Regions from separate parts of the Rouxiella sp. S1S-2 genome, predicted to be linked through region 3. Evidence: predicted binding sites of a transcription regulator. Region 3 holds the regulator's gene; each other region holds the start of a gene.
What was found. Region 3 encodes Fur, which represses iron uptake genes when iron is present. Its sites were predicted from a motif close to ATAATAATGAGAACNACTATCAA; they were not measured.
Positions count from the first base shown of each region.

Region 1 (7,779 bases), 3.3 Mb from region 3:
AGGGAGGAAAGCCTGGAAAGCTCATGCTCGGCCTCTTCAATTTGCGACACAATAGCCTGACAGCGCTCGAAGAAAAGCTGGCCTTCATCGGTGAGGCTGATGCGACGGGTGCTGCGATTAAATAGCCTGACGTTGAGCCTTGTCTCCAGGCGAGCCACGCTTTTTCCCACCGCAGAAGCCGAAATCCCGAGTCGTTCTCCCGCGGCGGTAAAGCTTTGAAACTGGGCGGCGCGCACGAACGCCAGCATGCCATTGATGTTATCCATACTCTTAGCCACAACCTTATTAGAGCGCTTTTGTCCTTAATCATCGGACATAAAGCCTGTTTCCGTCAAATTACGGACATTTTATCATCATGAGACCGAGTTTTATTTTGTATGATCTGGAGAAGCCTCATGAGTAATCCTTCTATTACCGCCGCGCCGCCGAGTAAAACGCCGGTGCTGGTCGCCATCTGTCTGGCGGCGATTATTCTGCCGTTGAGCTTCGTGAGTGGCTCCATTGCCACACCGGTCATTGGCCGTGAACTGGGTGGCAGCGCGCAGGCGCTCAGCTGGATAACCAATGCGTTTATGCTGAGCTTTGGCTGTTTCTTGATGGCAGCTGGCGCACTGGCCGACGAGATTGGCCGCAAAAAAGTATTTATCGTCGGCGTTTCACTGTTTGCTCTGCTCTCTGGGCTAATAGGCTTTAGCTCTAACCTGCTGTGGATTGACGTGATGCGCGCCGCTCAGGGCGTGGCCGCCGCCGCCGCGCTGGCGGGAGGCTCTGCCTCGTTGGCGCACGAATTTAGCGGCCGAGCGCAAACTCGCGCCTTCAGTCTGCTCGGCAGCAGCTTTGGCATTGGCCTGGCCTTTGGCCCGTTTTTAGCCGGATTATTGATCGCGCATTTTGGATGGCGGTCAGTGTTTTTATCCTCAATGGTGATTGCCCTGCTTTCGCTCTCTATCGGCGTGACGCGCCTGAATGAGTCGAAAAATCCTAATGCGGCAGGAATCGACTGGCCCGGCACACTCCTTTTCACCGCCATGCTGGCTCTGCTGACCTGGGGACTGATGGATATTCCGGTGAAGGGAGCTACCAGCTTTGAGGTGATGGCTCTGCTGTTTGCCACGCTGGTGCTACTGGTGTTGTTCATTGTGGTTGAAAGGAAGGTCAGCCATCCGATGCTCGATCTTTCACTTTTCCGCTATGCGCGCTTCATTGGCGTACAGGCACTGCCGCTGGCCACCGCTTTTGCCTTTGTGGTCCTACTGGTGCTGTTACCGATGCAGTTTATCGGCATAGCCGGTATGAGTGAGGAGCAGGCCGGGCTGATGATGATGGCGCTTTCGCTACCGATGTTGGTCGTGCCGCTGCTGGCTGCATTCCTTACCCGCTGGATATCTGCAGGCATTGTTTGCACCGGCGGATTGCTGATTGCTGCCGTCGGTCTCGTCTGGCTAAGTCAGAGCATTGCCAGTCAGAATATGCTGGCGACGCTGCTGCCCATGGCGGTGGTAGGCATTGGGATTGGGCTGCCGTGGGGCTTGATGGACGGGCTTTCGATAAGCGTCGTGCCAAAAGAGCGCGCGGGGATGGCGACCGGTATTTTCAGCACCACCCGCGTTGCCGGTGAGGGCATTGCGCTGGCAATTGTCGGCGCAATGCTGGCAGGTTTTGTCGGTCAGGGGATAGTAAAACTTACGAAGGACAGTGATAGCGCATCGGCAAGCGTTGCTATACAACGACTGGCGACCGGTGACTTGCATCAGACTCAGCGAGCATTGCCGCAGGTTAGCGCCCAACAGCTTACTGAAATCTATGCCGGCGCGTTGCATCACCTGCTGCTTTGGCTTGCCGCGCTGACACTGATTTCAGCAGTGATCGTCTATGTTGCCCTGTGTTTGAAAAAACACACCGCACCACAGCCGGTTAGCGAACCACTTTACCCGCAGGATCAGTGAAAATAGGCGCTAACGGTCTTGAATAACACACTGCCCAGAAAAACGCCCGCTGCCCCGACGATGCCCACAAGGGTCGGCGGAGCAGGTAACGGCAGTTTTAACCAAGAGAAAAACAGGCCAACCGACAGTCCCGCGATCAACGCATAGAAAATCTGCATGTTACTTTCCCGGTAAGATCTTAAATTCTATCAAGGAATTGATTGAGGGTCTTCTGAACAAAGAGGCGGGTGGACTCATCGGTCAACCGCCCTTCACTGACCTTTTGTCCGACGAAAGTAATGACGACTTCAGGCAAGGGATCGAGTTTGCACAACATAGACGCTAGGGTTTCACGCAGTTGATACTGCGCTCTTACGCCACCCAGCGCGCCGGGCGAAAGGGTAACGAACATCACCGGCTTACCGACCATGCTGCTGGTAAAGGCCGGGCGCGATAGCCAGTCAAGGGCATTTTTCAGCACGCCCGGAAGACCATGGTTAAATTCCGGTACAACAATCAAAACGGCGTCGGCGTTGGCGACTAAGTCACGCGCCTGATGCACGTCGGCGGGACCCACCGGCAAATCGAGATCCTGGTTATAAAAAGGCAGTGCTCCAATCTCCAGACTGGCAAATTCGGCACCTTTGGGCAGCATTTCAACCAGCGAATTCAATACAATCTTGCTGTAAGAATCGTTACGCAGGCTACCTGCCATGCCGACAATACGCAGTGATTTAGTCATCATATTTCCTCATTTAAATGGCGCTCAGTTCAGTGAGCGGCGAATAAATGGCATTATGACAATATTAATGATAAAAACATTCGCGTAACTGACAACTCGCTTTGAGGTTATGCCATGTCGCTCTTAATCCCTCTTGAAGCCAGGCGTTTTAGTCATTCCGCTGGTACGCAGGTCGCCGAACATCGTCATCCGCAGGGGCAACTCACCTTCGTGACGCAGGGAACGTCGTCAATAACGACCCGTGACGGATGGTGGCTGGCGCCGCCGGGGCGCGCGGTGTGGGTGATGCCCGATGTCGCGCATACTGCCTCCTACAGCGAACTCTCGAACGTGATCCAGCTGCTGATTGCGCCGCAGCTTTGCGCGACCCTGCCAAAAGCGTGCCTGACGCTGCATGTTTCAGATTTACTTCGCGAACTGGCGATCGAAGCGCTGACCTTTGCCACACCCGGGCGAAATAATGCCGATATTCCGGCTATCTGCCAGCTGATCGTCCACCAGCTCGGTGCGGCGTCTTCCGGCATCTCGCTGTTTATTTCCAAGGGAAAGGATCGCCGCCTGCGCCAGATAACCGGCCTGTTGCAGCAAGATCCGGGGAGTCGTTATTCGCTTGAACAGGTCGCAGAAATTGCGGCCTGCAGCCCGCGCACGCTGGCGCGTTTGTTTCAGGCCGAAACCGGGATGACGTTTACTCGCTGGCGAGACCATCTACGGGTAGTGAGCGCCGTAGACCGACTGTCGAGAGGGCAAAATCTTACGCAGGTGGCGCTGGAGTTGGGCTATCAAAGCGCCAATGCTTTTTCGACCATGTTTACGCGGCTCTTGGGCGAGCCGCCTGGACGTTATATGCGCAGCCTGATGAGGGCTGATTCGGCTGTTAGCGCGGGTCAGACAGGAATTACAGTGCCTTGAGAATTTTTACCGTAGCGTCGACGTCAATTTCGTCTTCAGAAAAAACATAGCTGGTATTCTGGAAAGTGGTTACCAGCAGTTTTTTCATGGTTCGCGTTTCGGCTTTGGTCTCTTCGTCTTTCGGCTTAATGCGGTTCATCAACAGACCAACGGACAGCACGGCGTTCTCTTTATCGATTTTTGAGTCCGCAGGCACTTCTTCGCTGTAGGCCAGGAAGGACTTGATGCTGGTGATTTTGATGCGCTCGCCGGCAATGTGAATATGCTTGCTCTCGGGTGCCACTTTCACCGCAAAAGCCGACAGGCCTTTGTTATTGGTGGTGGGCTCAAAGGTCACCACGGCATCTTTTTTGATCAAATCAGGGTTGGCGACTTTAATCACATGGAAATAACGGTTATCACCGTTTTCATCTTTGATAAAGCCAAAACCTTTATCTTCAAACCAGGTTGTGATTACACCGTTCATCGCTCTTACCGCCTAATAAATTCGTTCAAAAAATGCCTGTTCACGCCCGACGTCTACGCTAAACGTGGGGGTAAATCAGTGAAGTCGCCTAGTTTAATGCACATTGCATGCGAAGTCCTGCGCTTTCCTGTTCTTTATAGCCCTCAAAAGAGGCCGTTTAAGAACGTCCTGTAGACGCTTAATGCGCCTTACGAAACGTCAGATTAAAGCGGTACTGGCCGGTTAACGAATGTTCACCCGTTTTCAGAGGCAAAATACCGTGGTAGCGCAGGCGCGCAGGCCCTCCCCACACCACAATGTCGCCGTGGGTCAAATTGACGCGCTGAGTTTTATCGCTGCGCTCCAGCCCGCCAAACTGAAACACGGCAGGCAGCCCGAGGGAAATCGATACAATCGGCTGTCCGAAATCCTCTTCGTCTTTATCCTGATGCAGCGACATTTTGGCACCAACCTGGTAGCGGTTAATCAGGCAGGCATCGGGCATGAAATCATCGAAACCAGCTTCGCGTGCGGCATGAATGGCCAAGGTGCGAAACAAATCCGGCATAGCAGGCCACTGCCTTTGGGTTTCAGGCGAAGTAGACTGGTAGCGATACCCCTGCTGGTCGGTCACCCACCCCAGGTCACCACAGTTGGTCATCGCCACCGACATTGCATAACCGCCAGGCGTAGCGCGATACTGAAAAGGCACCTGAATGGCAATATTGTCGATAGCCTTAAGCAGTTCACGGCAGTCGGCCAGCGCAGCACCGCGCAGCACCACGGCGCCGGGGCACAAGTCCTCACGCCAGCTTGGGTGAAAATCCGGGTGATCGAAAAGATCGAGTGTCATGTGTCCTCCTGCCAGTCAAACCAACATTAAGTATAACAGCCCCTGCCGATCTCAATAAAAAAGCCCGAGACAATGGAATGTCTCAGGCTTTTTAACGTGGTGATAACGGTGTGTCGTTTACTTGGCCGCTGCGCCGTTTTTCTCTTCGCCCACCAGACCGACTTTCAGGTAACCGGCGGTACGCAGGTTATCCATCACGCTCATGATAGTGGCGTAATCCACCGTTTTATCGGCGCGGAAGAAAATAGTGGTCTGCTTATCACCCTGGGTGAGCTGGCTCAGCATCGCGCCCAAGCTCGCCGCGGTGACCGGGTCGTCACCGAGGAACATCTGGTTGTCCGCTTTCACCGACAGGAACACCGGCTTAGGTGGGCGAGGCTGTGACTGGGCGGTAGAAGCCGGCAAATTAACCCGCACGTCTACCGTTGCCAAAGGCGCTGCCACCATAAAGATGATCAGCAGCACCAGCATAACGTCGATAAACGGCGTGACGTTAATGTCATGCATTTCGCCGCTTTCATCGAGGTCGTCGTTCAAACGAATTGCCATGATTGACTTACCCTACGCGTAACTTATGACCCGCCTGGGCGCGCGGTGCTTCATCGGCACTGGCTGCCAAATCCAGATCGCGACCCTGCAAGAGCAGAATCTGTGCCGCTACGTCGCCAACCTGATGACGGTATGACGCAATAGTACGGGCGAAAATATTGTAGATAACCACCGCAGGTATTGCCGCAATCAGACCCACCGCTGTCGCTAACAGGGCTTCGGCGATACCCGGTGCCACAACGGCCAGATTGGTCGTTTGCGTTTGGGCAATGCCGATGAAGCTGTTCATGATGCCCCATACCGTGCCGAACAGGCCGACAAACGGTGAGATAGCCCCGATGGTGGCCAGAATACCGTTACCACGCCCCATATGACGACCGGCAGCGCTTACGCGACGCTCAAGGCGGAAACCTGTCCTGTCTTTAATACCGCCGTTGTCGCTAGAACCCGCCGACAATTCAAGTTCGTTTTCGGCATCGCGCAGCATCTGGCTGCTGATGCTGTTGGCGGAGAAGCTTTCAGCCTGTTCCAGCGCCTCTTTCAGCGAGCGAACCGGCAGCAGTGAAGAAAGCTCACGGCGCAGGCGACGTTTGCCTGTGAACACTTCGGCACCTTTACTGAACAGTAAGGTCCAGGTCACGACAGAGGCTAGCAGCAGGCCAATCATGACAATTTTTACCACGATGTCGGCGTGCTGATACATGCCCAATACGGACAGGTCTTTTGGAATGATTGGCGTTTGCGAAGACTGAGCTGCGCCGTTGTCGGCACCGTTAGTGCTCTGCAGCACGGGTGCTGCGCTACCGTCTGTTGCGGTTGGCGCCGCTGCTGAAGGTTCGACAGATGCAGACGAAGTCTGCGAAGGCGCAACTGCGTTGGACGCATTGGAAGCAGGCGCTGCCCACGCGCTGCCGCTTAATCCAGCAATCAGCACCCATGAAGTCATTACAGTACCGATTCTTGCTGTACCACTTTTACGCGTACTCATCATCTGTTTTACGTCCGTCAAAAATGACACCGCTTTGTTCATCTTAATGCGACACGTTTGCACGTAGCGCCTCCAGCCATAATCATTTATTGAAAATATTAATAGCGGCAAATCATAGCAAAAAAAAAGCCACAAGTGATAGTAGTTCTCATTATTATTTACATTACGCATAAGACTAAAAAATCATCCAGGGGTGAAATATGAAACTTTCTCACACATGCTGCCAAATGACTGACCCAGGCGAGATGGCATGTTAACGTAATAAAAAGCGCCAAATGGCCCAGTTAACAAGGTGAAAGCGGTCTTATGACATCCAAGAAGATTGAAACAGCATTAATCAGCGCGGGAAGAGACAAAAAATTTACTCAGGGATCGGTTAATACTGTTATCCAGCGAGCGTCTTCACTGGTGTTTGAGTCCGTTGCAGAAAAAAAGTTCGCCACTGCCCATCGCGCCAACGGCGAATTGTTTTATGGCCGTCGCGGCACGTTAACCCATTTTTCGCTGCAGGAGGCGATGGTCGAGCTTGAAGGCGGCGCGGGCTGTGCGCTTTATCCCTGCGGTGCGGCGGCGGTGAGCAACGCCATCTTGGCATTTATAGAAACCGGTGACCACGTGCTGATGGCCAGCTCGTCCTACGAACCGACGCAGGATTTCTGCTCCAAAGTACTGACCCGCCTCGGCGTGAGTACGACTTATTATCCGGCCTCGATTGGCGCGAACATTGCCCGCATGATGCAGCCCAATACGCGCATCGTATTTCTTGAGTCCCCGGGGTCAATCACTATGGAGGTCCCTGATATTCCTGCTATCGTGCAGGCCGTGCGCGCGGTCTCGCCGGAAGTCATTATCATGATCGACAACACCTGGGCGGCAGGCATTTTGTTCAAGGCGCTGGAGTTTGATATTGATATTTCGATTCAGGCGGGCACCAAATACATTGTCGGCCACTCGGACGCGATGATTGGCACGGCGGTGTCTAACGCCCGCTGTTGGGAACAGCTGCGCGAGCAGTCTTATCTGATGGGGCAAATGGTTGACGCCGACACGGCCTATGTCGCCAGTCGAGGCTTGCGCACTATGGGCATTCGGCTCAAACAGCACGCAGAAAGCAGCCTGCGTATCGCGCAGTGGCTTGAAACACATCCCGACGTTGCCCGTGTGAATCACCCTGCGCTGCCCGGCAGTCAGGGGCATGAATTTTGGAAGCGCGATTTTACCGGCAGCTGTGGCCTGTTTTCCTTTATTCTGAAAAAGCGCCTGACCGACGGCCAGCTGGCCGAGTATCTCGACCACTTTGAGCATTTCAGCATGGCGTACTCCTGGGGCGGTTTCGAATCGCTGGTGTTAGCTAACCAGCCCGAA
Region 1 covers NZ_WFKL01000001.1:898,480-906,258, reverse strand. Annotated here, with positions in the region: gene GA565_RS04270 (LysR family transcriptional regulator) at 1-266, opposite strand, end outside; gene GA565_RS04265 (MFS transporter) at 396-1,946, shown strand; gene GA565_RS04260 (XapX domain-containing protein) at 1,940-2,104, opposite strand; gene GA565_RS04255 (NADPH-dependent FMN reductase) at 2,125-2,670, opposite strand; gene GA565_RS04250 (helix-turn-helix transcriptional regulator) at 2,782-3,579, shown strand; gene GA565_RS04245 (cold-shock protein) at 3,566-4,045, opposite strand; gene alkB (DNA oxidative demethylase AlkB) at 4,224-4,877, opposite strand; gene exbD (TonB system transport protein ExbD) at 4,995-5,426, opposite strand; gene exbB (tol-pal system-associated acyl-CoA thioesterase) at 5,434-6,417, opposite strand; gene metC (cystathionine beta-lyase) at 6,721-7,779, shown strand, end outside.
Region 1: the regulator Fur is predicted to act here: its motif matches at 6,550-6,572, upstream of exbB (tol-pal system-associated acyl-CoA thioesterase).

Region 2 (7,779 bases), 3.5 Mb from region 3:
ACGTCTGGAATTTGACGCATATATCTTGAGCCTGGGTCATTTGCCTGATTAAAGCAGGTAACGTCGCTCGCCAACTTATCAACCACGCTTGCGCAATGTTCAAATACTTCGTTATTTTTAAGTACCTGATCTCTGGCCGCATACGCGCCACGGTTATACATAAAGCTCATCACAATAGCTAAACCATCTCTGCTTTTAGCCTGTTGCAAAAACTTATTCATCTTGTTGATGCTTAACGAGTCTGCGGTCGCCTGGTCGTAGGCTTTGATAGAACCGCTGGTAATCCCCAACGCCATCCCGTTGTAATAGCTGCTGGTCAGTGCTGAACCCACGATATTACGCGCTACGCCGTGTTTAGAGTGAAGAACCTTTAGAGGGTCCAATTTTGTAAACACTAATGGGAAACCACCCTCACCTGAGCCTTTTAGACCGCCCCAAGCGCTAAGATCTGTACCTATTTTATATTCAACCTGCAAAACGCCGTCGTCCTGTAACTCAGGAATATCTTTACCTAAAGAGCTCTCTTGTAATCCTTTAGAAAGATAATAGTTAGGCCCTAAGTTACGCGCAAAGTACTCGCCAAACGATTCGCCCGTTCCAAAAGGCTGTGATAAGTCAAAAGTACCGTCTTTTTTATTTAAGCCATACTGCATTTCTACCATGCTGCTAACATATGCCTGTGCAAAAGCCATGGCCCACAATTTATGTTCTTCAATCGTTTTATTACTTGGGTCTTTGTATAAGTTTAATTTAACAGTATCAGGATAGTTTTTCTTCCAATCAATATTGAATGGGGTTTTTTCACAATTATTTCGGTCAAGGACTAACTCACCGTTTTCACTTTTAAGGTCGCAGTGATACTGAACATCAATTTTATCCGCTAATTTCAGATCATAATTAACTTGTCCACTTTCATCTTTAGGTAAAAGTTTCTGATATTGCTCGCTGTTAATATGTTGTACGGCGTAGCTATTACTGATAAAAAAGGCCGAAATGATCAATGCCAAGGTTTTAAGTTTCATTTAAATAATCCTCGTTAAAGTTATGTCAACTAAATATCCATTCACATAACTTTACATTAATCTAAATATGATTACATTGAGATAAGCCACCAGCAGATACCGAATGCCCTATTCTCTAATAAGAAAAATCTGCATATTAATAAAGTTAAGAATCTCTTTATAATATGGCAATAACAATGCCTTTATGAGTCCCGATGCCCCAGGGGAATAATAAGCGGGGTATGGGAAATTGGGCAGTCAATGATGTGACAACGTAGGCCAAACACCTGTTCAATAAGCTCAGACGTCACAATATCCGCCGGTGCACCCTGAGCCAGAATTTTACCGTCTTTCATAGCAATCAGATGGCCTGCATAGCGGCAGGCGTGGTTAAGGTCGTGCAGAACCACCACTAACGTGCGGTCATTCTGTTTATTTAACCGGCACATTAATTCCATCAAATCAATCTGATGGGCGATATCCAGCCAGGTTGTTGGCTCATCAAGCAGCAGCAACGGCGTTTGCTGCGCCAGCACCATGGCTATCCACACGCGCTGACGCTGCCCACCGGAAAGCGTATCGACCAGACTGTCTGCCAGCTCGAAAACACCCGTTGCCCGCATGGCATCGTCCACGGCCTGCGTGTCTTCGCTGCGCCAGCGGCTGAACAGCGTTTGATGCGGATAACGCCCGCGCGCCACGAGGTCGGCGACGCTAATATCCCCAGGCGCAGTCGAGCTTTGCGGCAACAAGCCAAGCTGTTTGGCCACCTCTTTGGTCGGCACCTCACTGATGGCTTTGCCATTTAGCCACACCGCGCCCGCCTGCGGTTGCATCAGGCGACTGAGGGTGCGCAGCAGGGTGGATTTTCCGCAGGCGTTGGGACCAATAATCACCGTCAGCTTGCCTTCGGGGATCGACACTGACAGGTCGCTCGCCACCACCTTTTTTTCATAGCCAAGGGTGAGATTCTCGGCCCGTAACGGGGAAAACGGTTCAGTGTTCATTAGCGTCTGGACTCTCGAATTAATAACCCAATCAGATAGATGCCACCAATACTGACCGTCAGCACCCCAACGGGTAATTGATAAGGCAGGAACACGCGTTGGGCCACCACGTCGGCGACCAACAGCAGCAGAGCGCCGGTTAATGCCGCCAAGAATAGCGGCTGAGTTTGATTGGCACACAGGCGGCGGGAAATTTGTGGTGCAACCAGCGCGATAAACGATATCGGACCCGCAATGGCGGTAGCGGCAGCGGTAAGCGACACGCCGCTGAGCAGCAGCAGCAGGCGCGAGCGCTCAACCGGTACGCCCAGTGCGTTGGCGGTGTCATCGCCCATTTCGAGCAGGCGCATTCTTTTGCACATCCCCTGCGCCAGCAGCATGGCGAGCACGATAACGCCGACAGCCGGCAGGCTTTTAAGCCAGGTCATGCCGTTCAGTGAACCAGCGCTCCACAGTCCGGCAGTCAGCGCTGACTCGAGGGAGGCATTAATAATTAACCAGGTATTAAAGCCAATCAGCAGAGCACGAACGGCGATGCCGACAATAATCAGCCTGAATGTCTCAACCCCTCTGCGCCACGCCAGCCAGTAAACCAGCAGACCGGTGATAATCCCTCCGGCCATCGCCCCGGCGGTTATCTGATTAATGCTGCCGTTAAACAGCACAATCACCACCAGCACGCCGCTGTAGGCACCGGTATTAAAACCAATCACGTCGGGGCTGCCCAACGGATTGCGCATTAAAGATTGAAAAATAGCGCCGCTTATTCCCAGCGCTGCGCCCACAATCAGCGCTATCGCCACGCGTGGCAAACGCCACTGGGTCACGATGACCGAGAGATTTTTTGGACCTTCACCGCGCAGGGCGTCAATCACCTGATGCGCGCTGAGAGCAAGCGTGCCGCTACCGAGTGCATAAACCGCCAGCGCGGCACAGCACAGCAGCAGTCCTGCCGCAGTCAACATGGGTCGCAGCCTGCGAGATTTTTTAGTGCTCGCGCACAACTGACCGGCAGTATGATTGCTGCTCATCCTCGACTCAGCCCCCGATGACGGCGAACCAGCCAAATCAATACCGGCGCACCGATAATGGCAGTGACCACCGAAACCCGCATTTCACCCACCACCAGCAGGCGGCCAATCAGGTCGGCGGCCAGCAGCAGCGAAGGGGTGAGTACCAGCGTCCAAGGCAGCATCCAGCGTGGATTGGATCGAGAAAGGCGTCGTGCGATGTGCGGCATCATCAATCCCACAAAACCAATCGGACCCACCGCCGCCGTGGCGCTGCCGCACAGCAGCGTAATCGCCAGCAACCCGCAGAGCTGCGTCAGGGCAATCCGGGTACCCAGTGCGGTAGCCAGTTCGCTGCCCATGGTCAAATTGTTCAGCGCTCGGCCCATGAAAAGGGTTAACACGCTGGCAAAAATTATCGGTAACGCCACGGTGCGAATCACCGACATGCTGCGAATATCCAGTGAACCTGCTTGCCAGAAGCGCAATTGATCTAAAGCCTGGGGATTAAGCAAAGCGATACCCGAAGACATGCCTTCAAGCACGGCACCCAGCGCCACACCGGCCAGCGTCAGGCGAATGGGGTTGATCCTTCCCCGCCCCAGTGCGCCGATTATCGCCACCAGCAGGGTCGCCACCAGCGCACCGCCAAAGGCGTACCACAAAAATTGTTCGATGTGTGTCGCACCAAAAAAGGCGATACCGACAACGACTGCAAAACCTGCACCGGCGTTGACGCCAAGAATGCCGGGGTCGGCCAGCGGGTTGCGGGTCAAAATCTGCATCAGCGCGCCCGACAGGCCAAGCGCCACGCCCGCAAGAATGCCGGCCAGCGTACGGGGTAGGCGAGCATCAAGAATAATCACGCAGTCGGCGCTGGAGCATTGGCCCTTTAACGCCTGTATCACCTTGTCGAGCGGGATTGATTTTTCACCCACTGAAAGGCTGAGCGCCACCATAACCAGTAGCAGCAATATGGCGAGCAGCATTCCACTCAGTTGGCGTGGAACGGGCGGGAGGGCAGTAGACATCATAAGCCGAGACATAGCAGCCTTTCTCATCGATACAGTCAATCGAAACGGTCCATCGAAGCTAACTCATTAAGTAATGGTAATGATATTTATTATCGTTATCGCTTGTATTTGTATATGGTAGCATGACTCATTGAAAGGTTGCAGTAACCACTGCAGCTTTCCACCGCCGGCCGTCTGGCCGACACCCCAGTGACTTTTGGATCTTATTTTGTAATGGATAAACCCTCGATTTTACTTAACTTTAGTTTACTCAAAACCCACCCGGCCTTTCGCTCGGTGTTTTTTGCCCGCTTTATCTCGATTTTGGCACTTGGGCTGTTGGGTATTGCACTGCCGGTACAAATTCAGGCACTGACAGGCTCCCCCCTGCTGGTGGGGCTGGCAGTGACACTGGCTGCAAGCGGTATGTTTGTTGGATTGATCATGGGCGGCGTGATGGCCGACCGCTACGAGCGCCGCCGGCTTATCCTGTTTGCGCGCTCAACCTGCGGTCTGGGCTTTATTGGCCTGTGCATTAATGCGGCGCTGCCGTCGCCGTCGCTCACGGTTATCTATTTCTTGTCCGTATGGGACGGTTTTTTTGGCGCGGTGGGCGTGACGGCGCTGCTGGCTGCAACGCCCACCTTGGTCGGGCGTGAAAATCTGGTTCAGGCCGGTGCGTTAAGCATGCTGACCGTGCGCTTTGGTTCGATTCTTTCTCCTGCGGTTGGGGGGATAATCATTGCCAGCGGCGGCGTAGTGTGGAATTACGCACTGGCGGCGCTGGGGACGTTACTGACGTTGGTGCCATTGCTGCGTTTACCGCAACTATCACCGCCGCCGCAGCCTCGTGAGCATCCGCTGCGCGCCTTGGTCAGCGGATTCCGCTTTTTATTTGAAAATAAAATCATCGGTATGGTCGCGCTGATAGGTGCCTTGCTCACCATGGCCAGCGCCGTGCGTGTGCTCTATCCGGCGCTGGCGGGCGTTTGGCAGGTAGATGCCTCCAGGCTCGGTTTGATGTATGCGGCGGTTCCCCTCGGCGCGGCAATGGGCGCATTCACCAGCGGCCGGGTAGCGGGCGTAGCTCGGCCCGGCAGGATGATGCTGATGACCGCCCTCTTCGCCTTCATTGCCGTCGGGCTATTTAGTCTGATGCCGTGGTATGGCATGGCGCTGTTGTGTTTGGCGATTTTTGGCTATCTCAGCGCCATTAACTCACTGTTGCAGTACGGGCTAATTCAGCGTCTGACGCCGGACGCCTATTTAGGCCGAGTCAACGGGCTGTGGACCGCGCAAAACGTGACGGGCGATGCGTTGGGAGCATTACTGCTGGGCGCGATGGGGTCGGTGATGCTGCCTGTCACTAGCTCGGCGAGTTTTGGTCTGGGCGCTGCCATCGTGGGCGTGGTGCTGGCCTTTTCCCTCGGGGCGCTACGACAGGTAGGTAACGGCGAAGTAGAGTCGGCCTCACAACCCATCAAGACAGTAAAGGAGCGTTAAGCCGCGCTTGAACGTGTTTCACTGCGCCAGCTTAGGTTGGCGCTTGCTTTGAGTTTCCACTTCTTCTCTCCTGCCTACTTTTCGTGAATTTGTCTAAATCCAATAGGAAGTCACTAAAACCGATAATGTGGCGGCGTTATTAGTTTTACGCTAGGGGTTCTATCAGGCCTGGGAGGAAAAAATTTTCACTGCATATTTTTCATTCCTGGGACTTCTGCCCAATGTATTCAAGGAATGAAATGCACATCAATAACCCAATTAACAATAATCCTTCGGCATCAGGGTATTGTAGCTTTAATAGCCCAGGCATCGAGAGCTTTGATGAGGGCTCTGGCCTTAATTATGCCGAACACGGCCGGGTGCTCGATCAGTTGGAAAGTTTACAAAGCCCAGAATGGAATCAGGGCACGCGTGCGCTTTTCCTGCAAGTCGTTCGGGATACGGATAAAGAGCAGCTGGGTACGAGCAGTGCGGCCTCTTTAGACTTCTCTTGGCTAGAGAAAACTGCCTGTGAAAAAGATACGTTTATCAAATTCGTCATTGCACAGTGTGAAGGACACGATGTCAGCGATCTGCAGGATCACGAACTCGATTTGCTGGTAACCCCCCAAAAAGTGCAGGAGTTCACTCAGGCTATTTCAGAGCAGACATTCAAACTTGCTGACCAATATGAGAAAAGCTTCAAAGACCTTGAACAAGGGATCCATGGGTTATCGGATAAATTGGACAATAAAAAATGGGACTTTGCCTGCTGTGAAAAAGTATTGAAACTGGTCCCATTGTTAAGCAATAGAATGGATTCTGGCGACAAGGCTGATAAAAGCTCCAGCGTGAAGGACAATCCAGGAAAGGTCAGCTTTCAAAACCTGAGAAAGCATATTGATAGTCACTTCAGTAAAGATGAAGGCTCAAAGCAGGGTGGGGTAATCGACCGCAGGCAGTTTCTGCAACTTGTGGTTGCCGCTCAACGCGGAACTGGCGCAAGCCAACCGACTCGAAATGAAACGGAAGTTTTACTGAGTATGCTTCAGGGATTACTTGCAGCGCTGCCGGGTAGGTGTCAGAGCGCACTGCTCAAAGACGATATCCCTCATAATCCTATGTCGCATCTCGAGCCGGAAAGAGCTTTTCGTCAGCCTCAGGAACAGGGACGCGCGCTTGATAAATTGACGCTGCCGGAGAAGGCGCTGTGGTTGTTTCATACGCTTAACTCGGTCTCAGCGATTACTACGGTTCCAGAGACGCCACCCACTTTAAAACGCGACGCCAAGATCGGCGAACAAAGACAATCTCGCTATGAAATGCCAGACAAAAACGCGTCAAAAAAAGCGGCAGATATGCCAGTTGCTGCTGGACCATTAAATGCCGCCGCTAACAGTTTGTTGGCGGGTATGGCGGTAACGGCTATCGCAGGTCCGGTGGCGGGTGCAGCCGCGGCGCTATTGGCACTTCTACCTGATGCTGTTCAGGGCGGGCGTATAATAGGCCCGATCGCCCCAAACGATTCGTTGAGCAATTTGTACCCTTTGCTTGACGCAAATGTAAATATGGAGCCCAATAAACCCGTCTTGGATTATTTTACGGAGATACTTGCCTATAAATGTAAGCGTAGCGGTATGTCTGGGGATGTATTTAAGAAAATTCAGGACACTAAGGTTAAAGTGAGTGTCTTCAATATCAACAAGGGGGGACTACTAACAGGGACTAAAAATACTTTTATAAGAGTAACGCCCCTTGAGATAGCGACGGGTGAATTATTGAGAAAACTGACACCACTAATTGGATCTAATAGAGCACACAATAACCAGAGTTATAAAATAGAATGGCCTGCTGAGTTTAAAAATAACGGCATAAGTACGACCTTTACAGATGACAGCTTACAAACTTATGTCAACATGAAAATGAAACGTACAGTTTCCTCAGCCACTGCTCTTAATTCAATAAAAGATTCGATCCGAGCATCTGCCGAAACGAACGCTTACATCCATAATCAAATGAATATGGCCACGCACACTAATTTCGATAAGGTCAGCTCAGAAGATCTCAATGATGTTCAGCAGATAAAATTCAAGGGGTATCCTGTCTCGAATCTATTCTTGGTTGGAAGAATGATTCATGGTACCAGCAGCAGTTTTGTGCCTGTTAAATTAAAGGATGCTGAAAACAATCTCGCGGGCCAGACTGAACTGTTAATAGAGATGAATGCTGGATTGCCTAAGAGTCAACAGAATAAAGTCCCCGCATC
Region 2 covers NZ_WFKL01000001.1:665,329-673,107, forward strand. Annotated here, with positions in the region: gene GA565_RS03140 (hypothetical protein) at 1-1,022, opposite strand, end outside; gene GA565_RS03145 (ATP-binding cassette domain-containing protein) at 1,205-2,008, opposite strand; gene fepG (iron-enterobactin ABC transporter permease) at 2,008-3,039, opposite strand; gene fepD (Fe(3+)-siderophore ABC transporter permease) at 3,036-4,052, opposite strand; gene entS (enterobactin transporter EntS) at 4,266-5,534, shown strand; gene GA565_RS03165 (LysM peptidoglycan-binding domain-containing protein) at 5,774-7,779, shown strand, end outside.
Region 2: the regulator Fur is predicted to act here: its motif matches at 4,126-4,148, upstream of fepD (Fe(3+)-siderophore ABC transporter permease).

Region 3 (7,779 bases):
GAGCATACCCCCCACTCATATTTTGATAGTTGAAGATGAAAAAGAGATCCGACGCTTTGTTCGCACGGCGCTGGAGGGGGAAGGTATGAAAGTGTTTGAGAGCGAAACGCTGCAGCGAGGACTGATTGAAGCCGGTACCCGCAAGCCGGACCTGATTATTCTCGATCTCGGCCTGCCGGACGGTGACGGACTGGACTACATCCGCGATTTGCGTCACTGGAGCAGCATCCCCATTATTGTGCTGTCTGCCCGCACCAGCGAGGAGGACAAAATAGCGGCGTTGGATGCTGGAGCAGATGATTTTCTGACCAAGCCTTTCGGCGTTGGCGAACTGCTGGCGCGCGTGCGCGTCTCGCTGCGTCGTCATGCCGGTGGCCAACAGGAAAGCCCGCTGGTCAGTTTTGCCGATGTGACGGTCGATTTGGTCAATCGGCGCGTGCAGCGCAATAGCGTAGACCTCCATCTCACGCCGATTGAGTTCCGTCTGCTGGCCGAACTGCTGGCAAACAGCGGTAAAGTACTGACTCAACGGCAGTTGCTCAGCCACGTGTGGGGACCCAACTACGTCGAACACAGTCATTACTTACGCATTTATATGGGTCATTTGCGGCAAAAGCTTGAGCAAGACGCGACCCGCCCGCGCCATTTACTGACTGAAACAGGCGTGGGCTATCGCTTTATGCCCTGACAGCGGCAGGTTACTCTCCGCTTTTATCCGCGTGACCTGATCAGGACTGAGATGCCTCTTCAATGGCTTTTATCAGCTCATAGCCGTGGCTAGACTTTATAGCCACCAGCGCCAAGACATAAAAAAAGCGCTGTATAAACAGCGCTTTAATTGAGCATTGAAACACGTTCGGAATTTATTTAGCGTCGGCCAATACTTTGCTGACGATATCCACGGCTTCTTTTTCGATCTTTTCGCGGTGTTCTGCGCCCAGGAAGCTTTCACAGTAGATCTTGTAAGCCTCTTCGGTACCAGAAGGACGTGCCGCGAACCAACCGTTTTTGGTCATCACTTTCAAACCGCCAATAGAAGCCCCGTTGCCAGGCGCTTTAGTTAGACGGTCAGTGATCGGGTCGCCCGCCAGCGTGTCGGCTTTGACCTGCTCTGGGGAGAGCTTGGACAGTGCGGCTTTTTGCGCGTGGGTTGCAGGTGCCTGAATACGGTTATAGCTCGGCGCACCAAAACGCGCGGCCAGTTCATCATAATGCTGCTGCGGGTTTTTACCGGTCACGGCGGTGATTTCTGCCGCCAGCAGGCACATAATGATGCCGTCTTTATCTGTCGACCACGGTGTGCCGTCGAAACGCAGGAACGAGGCACCGGCGCTTTCTTCGCCGCCGAAACCGAAGCTGCCATCAAACAGGCCGTCAACGAACCATTTAAAGCCAACGGGAACTTCAACCAGTTTACGCCCTAAATCGGCCACAACGCGGTCAATCATCGCGCTGGAAACCAGTGTTTTACCGACGGCGACGTCAGCGCCCCACTGTGGACGATGCTGGAACAGATAATTGATAGCAACGGCCAGATAGTGGTTAGGATTCATCAGACCCGCTGGGGTCACAATGCCGTGGCGGTCATAGTCAGGATCGTTGGCAAACGCCAGGGCAAACTTGTCTTTTAGCGCCAGCAGGCCGCCCATTGCAAATTCGGACGAGCAGTCCATGCGGATAACGCCGTCGTGGTCGAGATGCATGAAACGGAAAGTCTGATCGACAGAGTCATTAACCAGCGTCAGGTCCAGCTTGTAATGCTCGGCAATGCGCTTCCAGTACTCGATGCCTGACCCCCCCAGCGGATCAACGCCGAGTTTCAGGCCCGCTTTTTGAATAGCGGCCATGTCAACGATATCGGCCAGACCTTCGACGTACGCCTGCACCAGGTCCTGCTCGCTGAGGTGGCCACTGTGCCAGGCTTTATCGAGCGACTGACGTTTGACGCCTTTCAGACCATCGGCGATCAGCACGTTAGCGCGCTTTTCAATGACTGAGGTCAGGTCGGTATCAGCCGGTCCGCCGTTGGTCGGGTTGTATTTGATCCCGCCGTCTTCCGGTGGATTGTGTGACGGGGTAATCACGATACCGTCGGCCAATGCGCTGGATTTTTTATTATGAGTCAGAATCGCGTGCGAAACCGCCGGAGTCGGGGTGAAGCCGTTGTCTTGCTGCACGATGACGTCGACGCCATTGGCGGTCAGCACTTCAAGTACGGAAATAAATGCCGGTTCAGACAGCGCATGGGTGTCTTTACCCACGTAGCATGGACCCGTGGTGCCCTGCTCTTTGCGCACTTCAGCAATAGCCTGAGCAATCGCTAAAATGTGTGATTCGTTGAAGCTGTGGCGTCCGGCGCTACCGCGATGGCCAGAGGTGCCAAATTTTACCGCATGGGCGCTGTTGGCCGAGTCTGGCTGCAGCACATAGTACTGCGACGTAAGTTGTGCAACGTTAATCAAATCGCTTTGCTGAGCAGGTTGCCCTGCACGGGGGTTGTTAGCCACTGGCATTTCTCCCTAATGCTTTTTTAAAGAGTGCCGCAAACTTTATCGGTCAGTTCGGCTGGGAACTGCATCAACTGCATGATGTGTTCGATCATGCTGCGTTTACGGCCTGTGTTGGTATTGGTAATGACCCAATAAGGTGTACCGGGTACATGCTTTGGCTTGGTATGAATACCGTTTTGCAGCAACGTTTGCTGGTCGCCGGCAAAATATGTGCGAGTACGTCCACGTAAAGTATCAGTCGCAACCGCAAATTCTTTAGGATCAAGCGTATATAAGGTCGTCAGAATTAACATAAAACGGTTCACCGCTTTAGTTTGTTCGGCATACTCATCAGACAGCATGAGTTCACGAACGGCACGCACGCGATCGCGCGGTGTATTAGCGGCTACCGCGGTTTTTTCTGCGGGCGCTGCGCTGGCTGCGGCGGGAGCCTGCACTTCCTGGCCGGCAGAGAATTTCAGCATCCGCCGCAAAATGTCTGATGCACTCTCACCGATATGCTGCGTATGGCTCGCGATATAGCGGTAAAGCTCTTCATCAACCTCAATCGTTTTCATCTTTATCCAGTACTGTTTTTCTACTTAATTTATTCAAAGGATTATACAAATTAAACTGCGCAAACAAAAAGGCGAATTCACCTTAATATTCAAAAAGCAGACAAAACCTCATATCCAACTCTTACCCGGCGCGTGCATTGCTTTATCCCACTCAGGTATCTGAAAGAAAATCTTCCGTGACTCATGATAACCTAATGAGATCCTTACCAGTAATAAATGTCTAACGGACCCTGCGATGAAATTACATTATCGACTGCAACAATCTGAATCTTCTGACACTTCGGCATTGCCTGTTCTGCTTATTCACGGCCTGTTCGGTACGCTGGATAATCTGGGCGTGCTGGCACGTGACCTGAGACAACAGCATAGTGTGCTTCAGGTGGATTTGCGTAATCACGGACTCTCGGACCGCGCCGATGTTATGACCTACCGCGCCATGGCCGAAGATTTACTCGACACGCTTGACGATGTGGGCATCGATAAAGCGCTGGTGATTGGCCACTCTATGGGCGCCAAGGCCGCGATGGCACTGACGGCGGTCGCACCTGACAGAGTTGAAAAGCTGGTCGCTATTGACATGGCCCCGGTTGACTATGCCACGCGCCGTCACGACGAGATTTTTGCCGCACTTAACGCCGTTAGCGCGGCAGGCATTAAAGACCGCACGTCGGCCGCTCAGTGTATGCAGGCCTTTATAAAGGAAGACGGCGTTGCCCAGTTTCTGTTGAAGTCGTTTCAACAGGGCGAATGGCGCTTCAACGTGGCGGTATTGTTAAAGGAATATGCCAATATTATTGGCTGGGCCGACGTACCTGCCTGGCCGCATCCGGCGCTGTTTATTCGCGGCGGACTGTCTAATTACATACAAGACAGTTACCGCGACGCCATTATGCGCCAGTTTCCGCAGGCCAGAGCACACGTTGTCGCGGGCAGCGGACACTGGGTGCATGCCGAGAAGCCGGACGCGGTGCTGCGCGCCATTCATCGCTTCATTGATGAACAATGAATGCGCAACGCTAACTAAAATTTACCTCTACCGCGCGCAACTGTTCAAAAAAACCGCTAATCATAATAACTTAGCGTGTAATTAGGGGCAGTTAGGCGTTGTGGAGGGATATACGCTAGGGTATGATTGCGCGCTGTAATTTTGCCCCTGCGGCGGGTCGGTTATCTCCCGCGTTTGAGGTAAATTGGGTTAGGGTTTATTAGCCCGAAATGTGTTAACCACTTCATCTGAAAAGGGCCTGGCCGCTTTTCGATGTAACTTCCCTAGTTGTACCGCTACCTATGGCAAAAGAACAACTGGATCGCACGACGCTTGATCTGTTCGCAGACGATCGCCGTCCGGGACGTCCAAAAACAAATCCGCTTTCTCGCGATGAACAGCTTAGGATTAACAAGCGTAATCAGCTTCGCCGTGACAAAAACAACGGTTTACGTCGCGTTGAGCTGAAAATTAATGCCGAAGCCGTGGATGCGCTTAATAAGCTGGCGGAACAGCAAAATATCAGTCGCAGCGAGCTGATTGAGCAGATGCTGCTGTCTCATCTGAACAATCAGGAAAGTTAGTCATCGTTTGTGATGCGGGCGGGTAACCCTAGCGGTTATCCGCCGTTGCGTTTCTCCGTCTTTCCGCAAGTGCAAGAACACACAAAGGCGATAACGCTCGCCTGAAATGCCCGTTAGACTGTAGGGCATTAGAATTAGGGTCGTATTAAAACCGTGCTGCATTAATCAGAGTTGGGATGAGAATATGTTCTCAGCCCGTCGAGTTTGCTATTATCTTGCGCAAACTGAATCGCATGCCGCGGACGAAAAAGCAGACTCGATGAGTCTATTGAAGAACAAGAGGTTAGATAAGCTTATGGCAGTAGTAGGTATCTTCTTTGGTTCCGACACCGGAAACACCGAAAACATCGCAAAAATGATCCAGAAGCAGTTGGGTAAAGATGTTGCTGACGTGCAGGACATCGCCAAAAGCAGCAAAGAAGATCTGGAAAAATACGATATTCTGCTGCTTGGCATCCCAACCTGGTACTACGGTGAAGCACAGTGTGACTGGGACGACTTTTTCCCAACGCTGGAAGAGATAGATTTTGAAGGCAAGCTGGTTGCGCTGTTTGGCTGTGGCGATCAGGAAGATTACGCCGAGTACTTCTGTGACGCGATGGGCACCGTTCGCGATATTATCGAACCACGCGGCGCCGTGATTGTTGGCCACTGGTCAACCGAAGGTTACGGTTACGAAGCGTCTAAAGGCATGGCGGATGATACTCACTTCATCGGTCTGGCCATCGACGAAGACCGTCAACCTGAGCTGACAAACGAACGTGTCGACGCTTGGGTTAAGCAAATTAGCGAAGAATTAAGCCTTTCAGAGATAATCGGCTAATCCCACACAAAGGCTAAGGCCCTGAATCGTTGAGGTTAAACGCGAAAGGGCCAAACTATCACTGAAATTAACAATTTAACGTCTACAAAATTGTAACTTTCAGCTGTATCAAGGTACACTTACATTATCTGTTTTTATCGTTTTGGCTTTTTTATCGCCCGTTTGAAGGGTGCGAACGATGTTTGTGAACAGCCCACCGTTTTCATTAACGTGATTAGCATAGTGACAGGACTAAATCCGCATGACTGACAACAACACCGCACTGAAGAAAGCCGGCTTAAAAGTCACGCTTCCGCGCCTGAAAATCCTGGAAGTGTTGCAAGCTCCGGCAGGTCATCACGTCAGTGCGGAAGATTTGTACAAAGAACTGATTGATATGGGCGAAGAGATTGGTCTTGCCACGGTTTACCGTGTTTTGAACCAGTTTGACGACGCCGGCATTGTTACCCGTCACAATTTTGAAGGCGGCAAGTCAGTATTTGAACTGACTCAGCAACATCACCACGACCATTTGATCTGCCTCGACTGCGGCCGCGTTATTGAGTTCCGTGACGAGTATATCGAAGGCCGTCAACGTGAGATTGCCAAGGCACACGGTATTAAACTCACCAACCACAGTCTTTATCTTTACGGCCATTGCGAACTTGGCAACTGCATCGAAGATGAAACTCTGCATGGTAAAGGCTGATATTTTGCCCCAGCGCTGTCGCTGAGGAACAAAAGAGTATTCGCCTATAAAATGACCGCTGAAAAGCGGTTTTTTTATGCCTGGAATTTGATGCGGAAGAGTTGGGGATTAGCGTAGATCCCCCACTCCTGGAGCCGGGGATCTCACGCTTATTGATCAGACGACTGGCTTACTTTCCCAGTTGTCACGCAGCCCGACGGTGCGGTTAAACACCAGGTGCTCGGCACTGGAGTAAGTGCTGTCGGCGCAGAAATACCCTTCACGCTCAAACTGCAGACTCACTGCGGCCTGTGCGTTTGCCATGCTCGGTTCAACAAACCCGTGGGCAATCACCAGAGACTCTGGATTGATAGTGGTCAGAAAGTCTTCTGCCTGAGCCGGGTTAGCGACGCTGAACAGGCGGTCATACAAGCGGAACTCGGCCGGTTTACCTTCGCTCGCAGACACCCAGTGGATCACGCCTTTGACTTTACGGCCGTCGGCAGGGTCTTTACTCAGGGTATCAATGTCATAGCTACAGAAAATAGTGGTGATATTGCCTTCGGCATCTTTCTCGATGCGTTCGGCTTTAATCACGTACGCATTGCGCAAACGCACTTCTTTCCCCAGAACCAGACGCTTGTACTGCTTGTTGGCTTCTTCGCGGAAATCAGCCTGATCGATGAAGATTTCAGCGGTAAATGGCACATCACGCGAGCCCATTTCTGGCTTGCTCGGATGATTTGGCATTTTTACCCACTGAACGGCATCACCGGTAAAGTTCTCAATAATCACTTTAACCGGATTGATCACCGCCATCGCACGCGGCGCGTTTTCGTTGAGGTCGTCACGAATGCAGGACTCCAGCGCGGCCATTTCAACGTTGTTATCCTGCTTGGTCACGCCGATACGACGACAGAACTCGCGAATTGACGCCGAGGTATAACCGCGACGACGCAGGCCGGATACCGTTGGCATACGCGGGTCATCCCAACCTTCTACAATCTTGTCGGTCACCAGCAGGCTCAGCTTGCGCTTGGACATGATGGAATATTCAAGATTCAGGCGTGAGAACTCGTACTGACGCGGATGACAGGCGATGCTGATGTTGTCGAGCACCCAGTCATACAGACGGCGGTTGTCCTGGAACTCCAGCGTACACAGCGAGTGAGTGATCCCTTCCAGCGCATCGGAAATGCAGTGGGTGAAATCGTACATCGGATAGATGCACCACTTAGTGCCGGTCTGATGGTGGTCGGCAAACTTGATGCGATACAGCACCGGATCACGCATCACGAAGAATGGCGACGCCATGTCAATTTTTGCGCGCAAGCACGCGGTGCCCTCGGCAAACTCGCCGTTGCGCATTTTGGCAAACAGGTCGAGGTTCTCTTGCACAGTGCGATCGCGGAACGGGCTATTTTTACCCGGCGCCGTCAGGTTACCGCGATATTCGCGGATCTGATCCGGAGACAGTTCGTCAACGTAGGCCAGGCCTTTTTCAATCAGCTCAACCGCATAGTGGTGCAGTTGATCAAAATAGTCGGAAGAGTAATGAACCTCACCGCTCCACTCGAAACCAAGCCACTGAACGTCTTTTTTAATAGACTCGACGAATTCGATATCTTCTTTCACCGGGTTGGTATCATCAAA
Region 3 covers NZ_WFKL01000001.1:4,189,888-4,197,666, forward strand. Annotated here, with positions in the region: gene kdpD (two-component system sensor histidine kinase KdpD) at 1-2, shown strand, start outside; gene kdpE (two-component system response regulator KdpE) at 1-688, shown strand, start outside; gene pgm (phosphoglucomutase (alpha-D-glucose-1,6-bisphosphate-dependent)) at 864-2,507, opposite strand; gene seqA (replication initiation negative regulator SeqA) at 2,531-3,067, opposite strand; gene ybfF (esterase) at 3,303-4,073, shown strand; gene ybfE (LexA regulated protein) at 4,355-4,636, shown strand; gene fldA (flavodoxin FldA) at 4,932-5,459, shown strand; gene fur (ferric iron uptake transcriptional regulator) at 5,701-6,147, shown strand; gene glnS (glutamine--tRNA ligase) at 6,304-7,779, opposite strand, start outside.

Region 4 (7,779 bases), 1.3 Mb from region 3:
TGTCGGACTGCGCGCCGACATGGACGCCCTGCCGATTATCGAGCAGGGGGCGCCGGAATACGTGAGTAAGCACCACGGCGTTATGCACGCCTGCGGCCACGACGGACACACCACTATGCTGCTCGGCGCGGCTTGGCTGCTGTCGAAAACCGCCGACTTTGACGGCACGGTAAACTTTATCTTCCAACCCGCGGAAGAGGGGCAGGCTGGGGCGAAGGCGATGATCGAAGACGGCCTGTTTACCCGCTTCCCGTGCGACACGGTTTTTGCCGTACACAACTGGCCGGAACTTGCGCGGGGCGTGGCACAAACCCGTGTGGGTCCAATAATGGCAGCGGCCGACAGGTTTGATATCCGCGTTTATGGCGGCGGTGGGCATGCCGCTCAGCCCCATCTTTCACCTGACACCATGCTGGCTACCAGTGAGCTGGTGGTTCAGCTTAATACTATTGTTTCACGCTGCATTGACCCTACCGATCCGGCACTGTTGACCGTGACGCAGGTACAGGGTGGTTTCTCGCACAACATGATCCCGGCCGAGGCGCGGATAGTGGGTACGGTGCGCAGTTTCGACCTTCGTGCGCAGGACATTATCGAAGCCAGCCTGCGTCGAATGTCAGAACACGTTCCCGCCGCACACGGTCTAGAAGCCGAGGTGAAATATCATCGTTACTACCCCGCAACGGTGAATACTCCAGCCGAGGCTGACGTCGCGCTACAGGCGGCAAAACGTGCTGGTCTTGAATCCGGCGTGGCCCCAAAACCAGCGCTGACCTCGGAAGATTTCTCATTTATGTTGCAGCAAAAACCGGGTGCTTATCTGTGGCTTGGTCAGGGTGACGGCAGGGCTAAACCGCTGGCACCGCTGCATCATCCCGCCTATGACTTCAATGACAGCATCATCCCGGACGGCGTGGCATGGTTCGCGAACGTCGTGCGGATCCAGCTGCCGGTTCCTAATTGGATGAATTAATATCTCGGCTAATGACTCGTTTGCCTCCCCATCCCCGCCTTCCCCCGCTGAAAAGTGAACTGAACCCCAAATGAGGATTAGAAAATCCAACATTCGGGGTTCAGTTCGTTTGGGGAAGGTTAGGCGGGGGAATGGCGTCTTCGAATAAACATTGAATGCTAAAGAAATAACTGCGTTACCAATGCCCCATTTCCGCATGATATTTTTTCTGAACCGGCATTACGGCACGAAATAAACCTGTGTATTGAGATACTGAATCAAATTCTGACAGCGCCCGAATTAATTGATGAGGTAAACCATGCACAATGTATTAAACACCCAATCTATCATTGAAGATGATATCGACTGGCTTGCGCTGCGTGAAGAGCACGTGCCGCGGGGCATCGTCACGGCACACACTCTGGTGGTAACGAAGGCTAAAGGGTCTGAGGTCTGGGGTGACGACGGTCGGCGTTATCTTGATTTTGTCGGTGGTATTGGGGTATTAAACGTTGGGCATAATCATCCTGAGGTGGTTAAAGCCGTGCAGCGTCAATTAGAAAATGTCTCACACGCCTGCTTTCAGGTGGTCGCTTACCCTCCTTATATCGAGTTGGCAAAACGACTAAATAAAGTGGTAGGGAAGGGCGAGCATTATAAATCTGTGCTGTTCACTTCCGGCGCCGAGGCGGTAGAAAATGCCATCAAAATTGCGCGTTCCTTTACTGATCGCTCCGGCGTTATCGTATTTGACGGTGCTTTTCACGGCAGAACCTTGTTAGGTTGTGCGCTTACCGGTATGAGTCAGCCTTATAAACAAAACTTTGGGCCTTTCCCCGGTGATATTTATCGCATTCCTTATCCGAATGCGTTTCACGGTATTACTCCCGAAGATTCGCTCAACGCATTGGATAAACTGTTTGCCACGCAAACCTTGCCCGACCGCGTGGCGGCAATCATGATTGAGCCGGTGCAGGGAGACGGTGGATTCTTGCCTGCGCCAAAAGCCTTTATGCAGGCACTGCGTGACTTAACCCACAAGCACGGCATTTTATTGATTTGCGATGAAGTGCAAACCGGCTTTGGTCGCACGGGGAAAATGTTTGGTTTTCAGCACTCTAACATCACCCCTGACCTGATTACCGTGGCCAAAAGCCTCGGCGGTGGGCTGCCTATTTCAGGCGTGGTGGGCAAAGCCGAAATCATGGACTCACCGACGCCGGGCGGCCTCGGTGGCACATATGGCGGTAACGCTTTGGCCTGTGCTGCGGCGCTTGCCGTACTCGATGTACTGGAAAACGAGCGCTTGCTCGAGCGTTCGGTAAAACTGGGTCAACAACTCGAGGCCAGACTGCGTCAGTTAGCGCAGAAGTATGCCTGCATCGGCGAAGTCCGCGGTGTGGGTTTTATGCAGGCGGTTGAAATTGTCGACTATGACACCGGTAAGCCAGACGCAGCCTTGACGGAAAAGATCCTCCACTGCGCCTGCGATGCTGGACTGTTGCTGATTAAATGCGGCCTGTATCGCAACACCATTCGCTTCCTTGCGCCGTTGGTCACCACCGATGCACAGTTGGAAGAGGCGATGCACATCTTTGATATTGCACTGGCACGTGGAACCGGCCGCCTTGACTGATTTTTTCTAACTATTTCAAAACTTTGATTAAATAATCGGCATTATAACTCTCTGTGTCTGGCTCTGGTATTGAGATATAAAATCATGATATACCCTAGTGTATTAATCATGGATTATATGTAATTTCAGGGTCGAATCAGACGCAGGGGGAAACCTGCTCTTTATTCTCGGTCGACGCTCAAGAAGACAGTGAGGTGCTATGAACGGCTTTTTAAAACTTGATCGCATCGACATCAATATACTGGTTCAGCTGCAGAAAGACGGTCGCATCAGTAACGTTAACCTGGCCGATACTGTGGGCCTGTCCCCAAGTCCTTGCCTGCAACGCGTGAAGCGCCTCGAAAGCGCGGGGTACATTACCGGCTATGAAGCGCACGTTAATCTGCCTAAAATCACCGACTCCGTTACCGTATTTACCGAAGTCACTTTACAGGGGCATCGTCGAGAAGAGTTCTTAAAGTTCGAGAACTGCATCCGCGAATATGATGAGCTTATCGAGTGCCATCTGATTACCGGTGGTTATGATTACCTGCTGCGTTTCATCACCCGCAGCATTGAACACTATCAGGAAGTCATAGAATCTTTACTTGATAAGAATATTGGTATCGACAAGTATTTTAGCTATATCGTTATCAAATCCCCAATAATCAAAAGCAGTGTTCCTCTGCGTACACTACTCACCCAGCAAATGCAAAACACCAATTAATCTCATCTTATTCTGATTACCCTCGGCCATAAAAAAGCGTCGAGGGCTTTTATTTCAACTTAATGTGCCTTTTTTTACACTTTTATGGTTTATTTTCATTTTGTGATCAAACTCATTCTTGATTGCTGAGTAAGAAACGAATATGGTTTATTAAATCAGCCTGATTTATGTATGGGCATAAAGAAATTTCCTATCTCGATAAATCCTCACTGAGGGAGAAGACGCTTAAAAAGTTATGGCAAGGTTAATGAGTGGAGGTGATGAATGGTGTTAACCCGAGATTTTCTGCGTAACGCAGACTGTAAAACAGCATTCGGCAGCATTGATGAGTCAATGTTATTGACCTCAGAACAGCGCTCGGCCTCGCTCGACTGTACCTTGGCGAGAAGACCGGACAATAGCCCAGTGTGGATATTCGGCTACGGTTCTTTGATGTGGAATCCTATCTTCGACTCCGAAGAGTCTTGTCCTGCCACCCTTAACGGTTTCCATCGCGCTTTTTGCCTACGTTTAACCGCGGGTCGAGGCACTCAGGCTCAGCCGGGTCGTATGCTGGCGTTGAAAGAGGGCGGCAGCACCACCGGCCTGGCATTCCGCCTGCCGGAAGAAAAATTGCGTGAAGACCTTGAGCTGTTGTGGAAGCGTGAGATGCTCACCGGCTGCTATAATCCAACCTGGTGCGACCTTGAACTGACGGACGGTAGAACGGTGACTGCGTTAGTGTTTATTATGAACCCGCTGCATCCGCTGTTTGAAGCCGACACTCGCTATCAGGTTATCGCGCCACTCATCGCTAAAGCCAGCGGCCCACTGGGCACGAATGCGCAATATCTTTTCTCGCTTGAACAAGAACTAAAAAATTACGGCATGCGGGATGACTGCATGAGCGAATTAGTCAACCAGGTAAGAGTTTTATTAGGCATTGATGCCCCGATGCCGGGTATTCAGCTTACCTGAGACCCCATTCTGTCAGGTAAAAAAAGCCTTTCTCTCGAGAAAGGCTTTTTTTTTACTTCATGAATTGAACTTTTACACAAAACTGTCAAACACCCGCGTTTCCTGGGGTTGTAATTGCAGTGCGCCTGCTCATAATGTGAATCGATCTAATAACCATTCTCATTATCTTTTCTTTCAGGGAAATCTATGCACGCGCAAAAATCGGCTAAGCGGGCGCTTTCGACGCCACAGAAGCTGTTGTCAGTCTCAATTTCAGCCGCTCTTGCATTGGTCAGTATGCCGTTGTTTGCCGCCGCGACTCCTGCCACCATGAATGCCGCCAACGGCGCCAGTTCAACTAGCGTGAAAAGCGGCGATACCATCACCGTCACCGCTGCACCCCAGCCTTTTAAATCGGGCGGCGATCAGTTAGTTCCTGCCTATCTTGACGGCGGTTTCGCCAACGGTGGACGTTTAGGATTTTTAGGTGAGCAGAGCGCGCAGAATGTGCCTTTCAGCGTGGTAAGTTTTACCTCTAAACTGATGCAGGACCAGCAGAGCCGTACTTTGGGCGACGTGCTGAGCAACGATGCCTCGGTGCAAACCGCCAATGGCTATGGCAACTATGCCGAGACCTTTGTTATTCGCGGCTTCCCGCTTGACGGCGATGACGTGTCCTACGGCGGGGTGTACGGCATTCTTCCCCGCCAGATAGTGCCGCTGGAGCTGGCCGACCGCGTCGAGCTACTCAAAGGATCGAGCGCCTTTATGAACGGCGTTCCTCCCGGTGGGACGGGCGTCGGTGGCAGTGTTAACGTTGAACCTAAACATGCAACCGATGCCCCGATTAACCGCGTTTCCCTCGATTATGGCTCATCTTCACAAACCGGCGGCTCGCTAGATTTGGGGCGTCGCTTCGGGGATAACAATCAGTTTGGCGTGCGCGTAAACATGGTGCATCGTGAAGGTGATACCGCCATCGATAATGAGAAAAAACGTCTAACCATGGGATCGATTGGCCTGGACTATCGCGGCGATCGATTCCGCACATCGTTTGATTTCGGCGTTACCAAGCAAACCATTCACGGCGGCCGCCCAGTGGTTTATCTCGGCTCCGCCACCGAAATTCCTTCTGCGCCAAAATCGACCAGTAACTACGGCCAGCAGTGGGCCTACACTGATATGACCAATGAGTTTGGCCTGTTGAAAGCCGAGTATGATCTCACTGATAACTGGACCGTTTATGCCGCCGGTGGGGCGAATCATGACCATGAAGACGGTATCTACAGCTCGCCGACGCTCACTGACAACAGTGGTGACTCATCGTCCAGCCGCATGACGGTGCCGTATCGATCCGACAGCGTCTCAGGTCAGGCCGGTATTCGCGGCAAGTTTGATACCGGCTTTATCAGCCACAGCGTTAACTTTGGCGTGAGCTCGCTTTATCGCAAAGTGCGCAGCGCCTACACGCTGAGCAGCAGCTCAATTATCAGCAATATCTATGACCCAGTTTCTGTAAATCAGCAACCGGGCACGCTGTATACCGGTGGTGATATGTCAGGTCCGGGTGTCACTAACCGCACGCGTTCCGAAGGTGTGATGCTTTCAGACACCCTTTCAATGCTCGATAATCGCCTGCAGTTGATCGCCGGTTTACGCCGTCAAAATGTGATGGTCATGAACTATGACTACACCGGCGCCGCCAGCTCAAGTTTCGACCAAACCAAAGTCACGCCAGCCTTTGGTCTGGTCGTGAAGCCGTGGGAGCATGTTTCGTTTTATGCCAACCATATTGAGGCGTTGCAGTCGGGTGAAACCGCTGGCACAACTTACAACAGCGTATTGGTGACTAACGGTGGCCAGGTTTCAGGCATTGAAACCTCCAAGCAAAACGAAGTGGGGGTTAAGGCAGATTTTGGTCGCATAGCCACCTCGCTGGCGTTCTTCGAGATAACCAAACCGGTCGGTATGTACACCAGCAATGGAAATAATACCTACACCTACGGTAACTATGGCGAAGTGCGCAACCGCGGCGTTGAATTGAATCTGTTCGGTGAACCGCTGCTGGGCGTTCGCGTCAACGGCAGTGCCACCTTTATGGACCCGGACATGACTAAAACGCAGGACGGCGCTTACAACGGCAACGACGCCGTGGGCGTTCCGCGCTATCAATGGGTGGTGGGAGGAGAATGGGACCTGCCGGGCATGAGCGGCCTAACGGCAACCGGCAAGGTTATCCGTACTGGACCACAGTATGCCAACGAAGAAAACACCCTGAAGGTAGACGCCTGGACGCGTCTTGACCTCGGTCTGCGCTACGTTATGCCGGTTAAAGACAGCACGCTAACCTGGCGTGCAACGCTAGAAAATGTCACTAACGAGAAATATTGGGCGTCGGCCACCGGGGGGTATCTGACTCAGGGCGACCCGCGTGAGTTCAAGCTTTCGGCGACTTACGATTTCTAATCACCCGTTCTGTCAACCTGCGGGGATATTTACCGCAGGTTATTTTCATTAAAGCCAAGCCTAAACGTTACGTCTGACTGTTATTTACGTATTGTATAAAAGCCTTATTTATTATTATTCGCTCATAACTATTTTATATACTCAATATGGCGTAACTCTTCTTGCTAACAAATCGATAGATCTTCACTCTTCTTTTAATGCGCGTCCACATGGTGCCTTATTTAATTAGCGTATTAATAACATATTAATGAATTGTAATTCAGGAGTATAAATGAGCGATTTATCGGTATTTACCGGCGTTGAAAGATCTGCATCTTACCTGCCATCTTTGCCAGGGTTATCCACGACCAATTCAGCAAGGATATCTTTCTCCAGACAGTCTTTCTTAAATAATGTAAGTAGAGTAGAGGCGAGCGCTGCAACTCCAGTCTCTTATTCGGTAAAGTTAGGAGAGCAAAGCACCACATATGGACTTTCCAAGACCCAAAAGACCGTGGTAGACAATGTTCTTAGGCAGTCAGTCAAGCCAGAATTAACCACAGCGCAAAAAGAATTGTTAGACAAAATAATTAACCCTATGGACTGTAGTACTGACCGAGATAAAGCCAGCATCGTTTGGCTAGATAATGAAAGGCAGTTGAAGCAAGCAGGAGTGGGTCGAAAGCATTTTGCCAAGTTTTGCAACGTCAAATTTGATAGTCTTTCTAAAAGCATTACTCGGGAGTTACAGTCCCGAGTGGTACTTAACGCAGCACAGCAGCAGTATATTGAAAACATTATTGCTAAAAAAAACTGCACGGGGAGTTTAGAAAAAACACTGCAGGTCTGGTTGAATAATAAGGCCGAATTTGAAAGGGAGAATATAACACCAGGATCTTTTGCCGTACAAAGTAAGGTTAGTCTACACTCATTTTTTAATTATTTGTATGAAAAAGAACAAGTTAATGAAGTTCTTTCTCCTGAGCAGGAAGAGCTTATTCAGTGTATTATTAATGAATACGGCATTTCAAGGGGTTTAGATAATGCTGCGTGGATAATGATAAACTTCAAGGATGAGTTTATTGCCTCAGGAATTTCAAGGCC
Region 4 covers NZ_WFKL01000001.1:2,924,677-2,932,455, reverse strand. Annotated here, with positions in the region: gene GA565_RS13605 (M20 aminoacylase family protein) at 1-973, shown strand, start outside; gene gabT (4-aminobutyrate--2-oxoglutarate transaminase) at 1,272-2,588, shown strand; gene GA565_RS13595 (Lrp/AsnC family transcriptional regulator) at 2,788-3,294, shown strand; gene GA565_RS13590 (gamma-glutamylcyclotransferase) at 3,562-4,251, shown strand; gene GA565_RS13585 (TonB-dependent siderophore receptor) at 4,438-6,696, shown strand; gene GA565_RS13580 (SET domain-containing protein) at 6,968-7,779, shown strand, end outside.
Region 4: the regulator Fur is predicted to act here: its motif matches at 4,398-4,420, upstream of GA565_RS13585 (TonB-dependent siderophore receptor).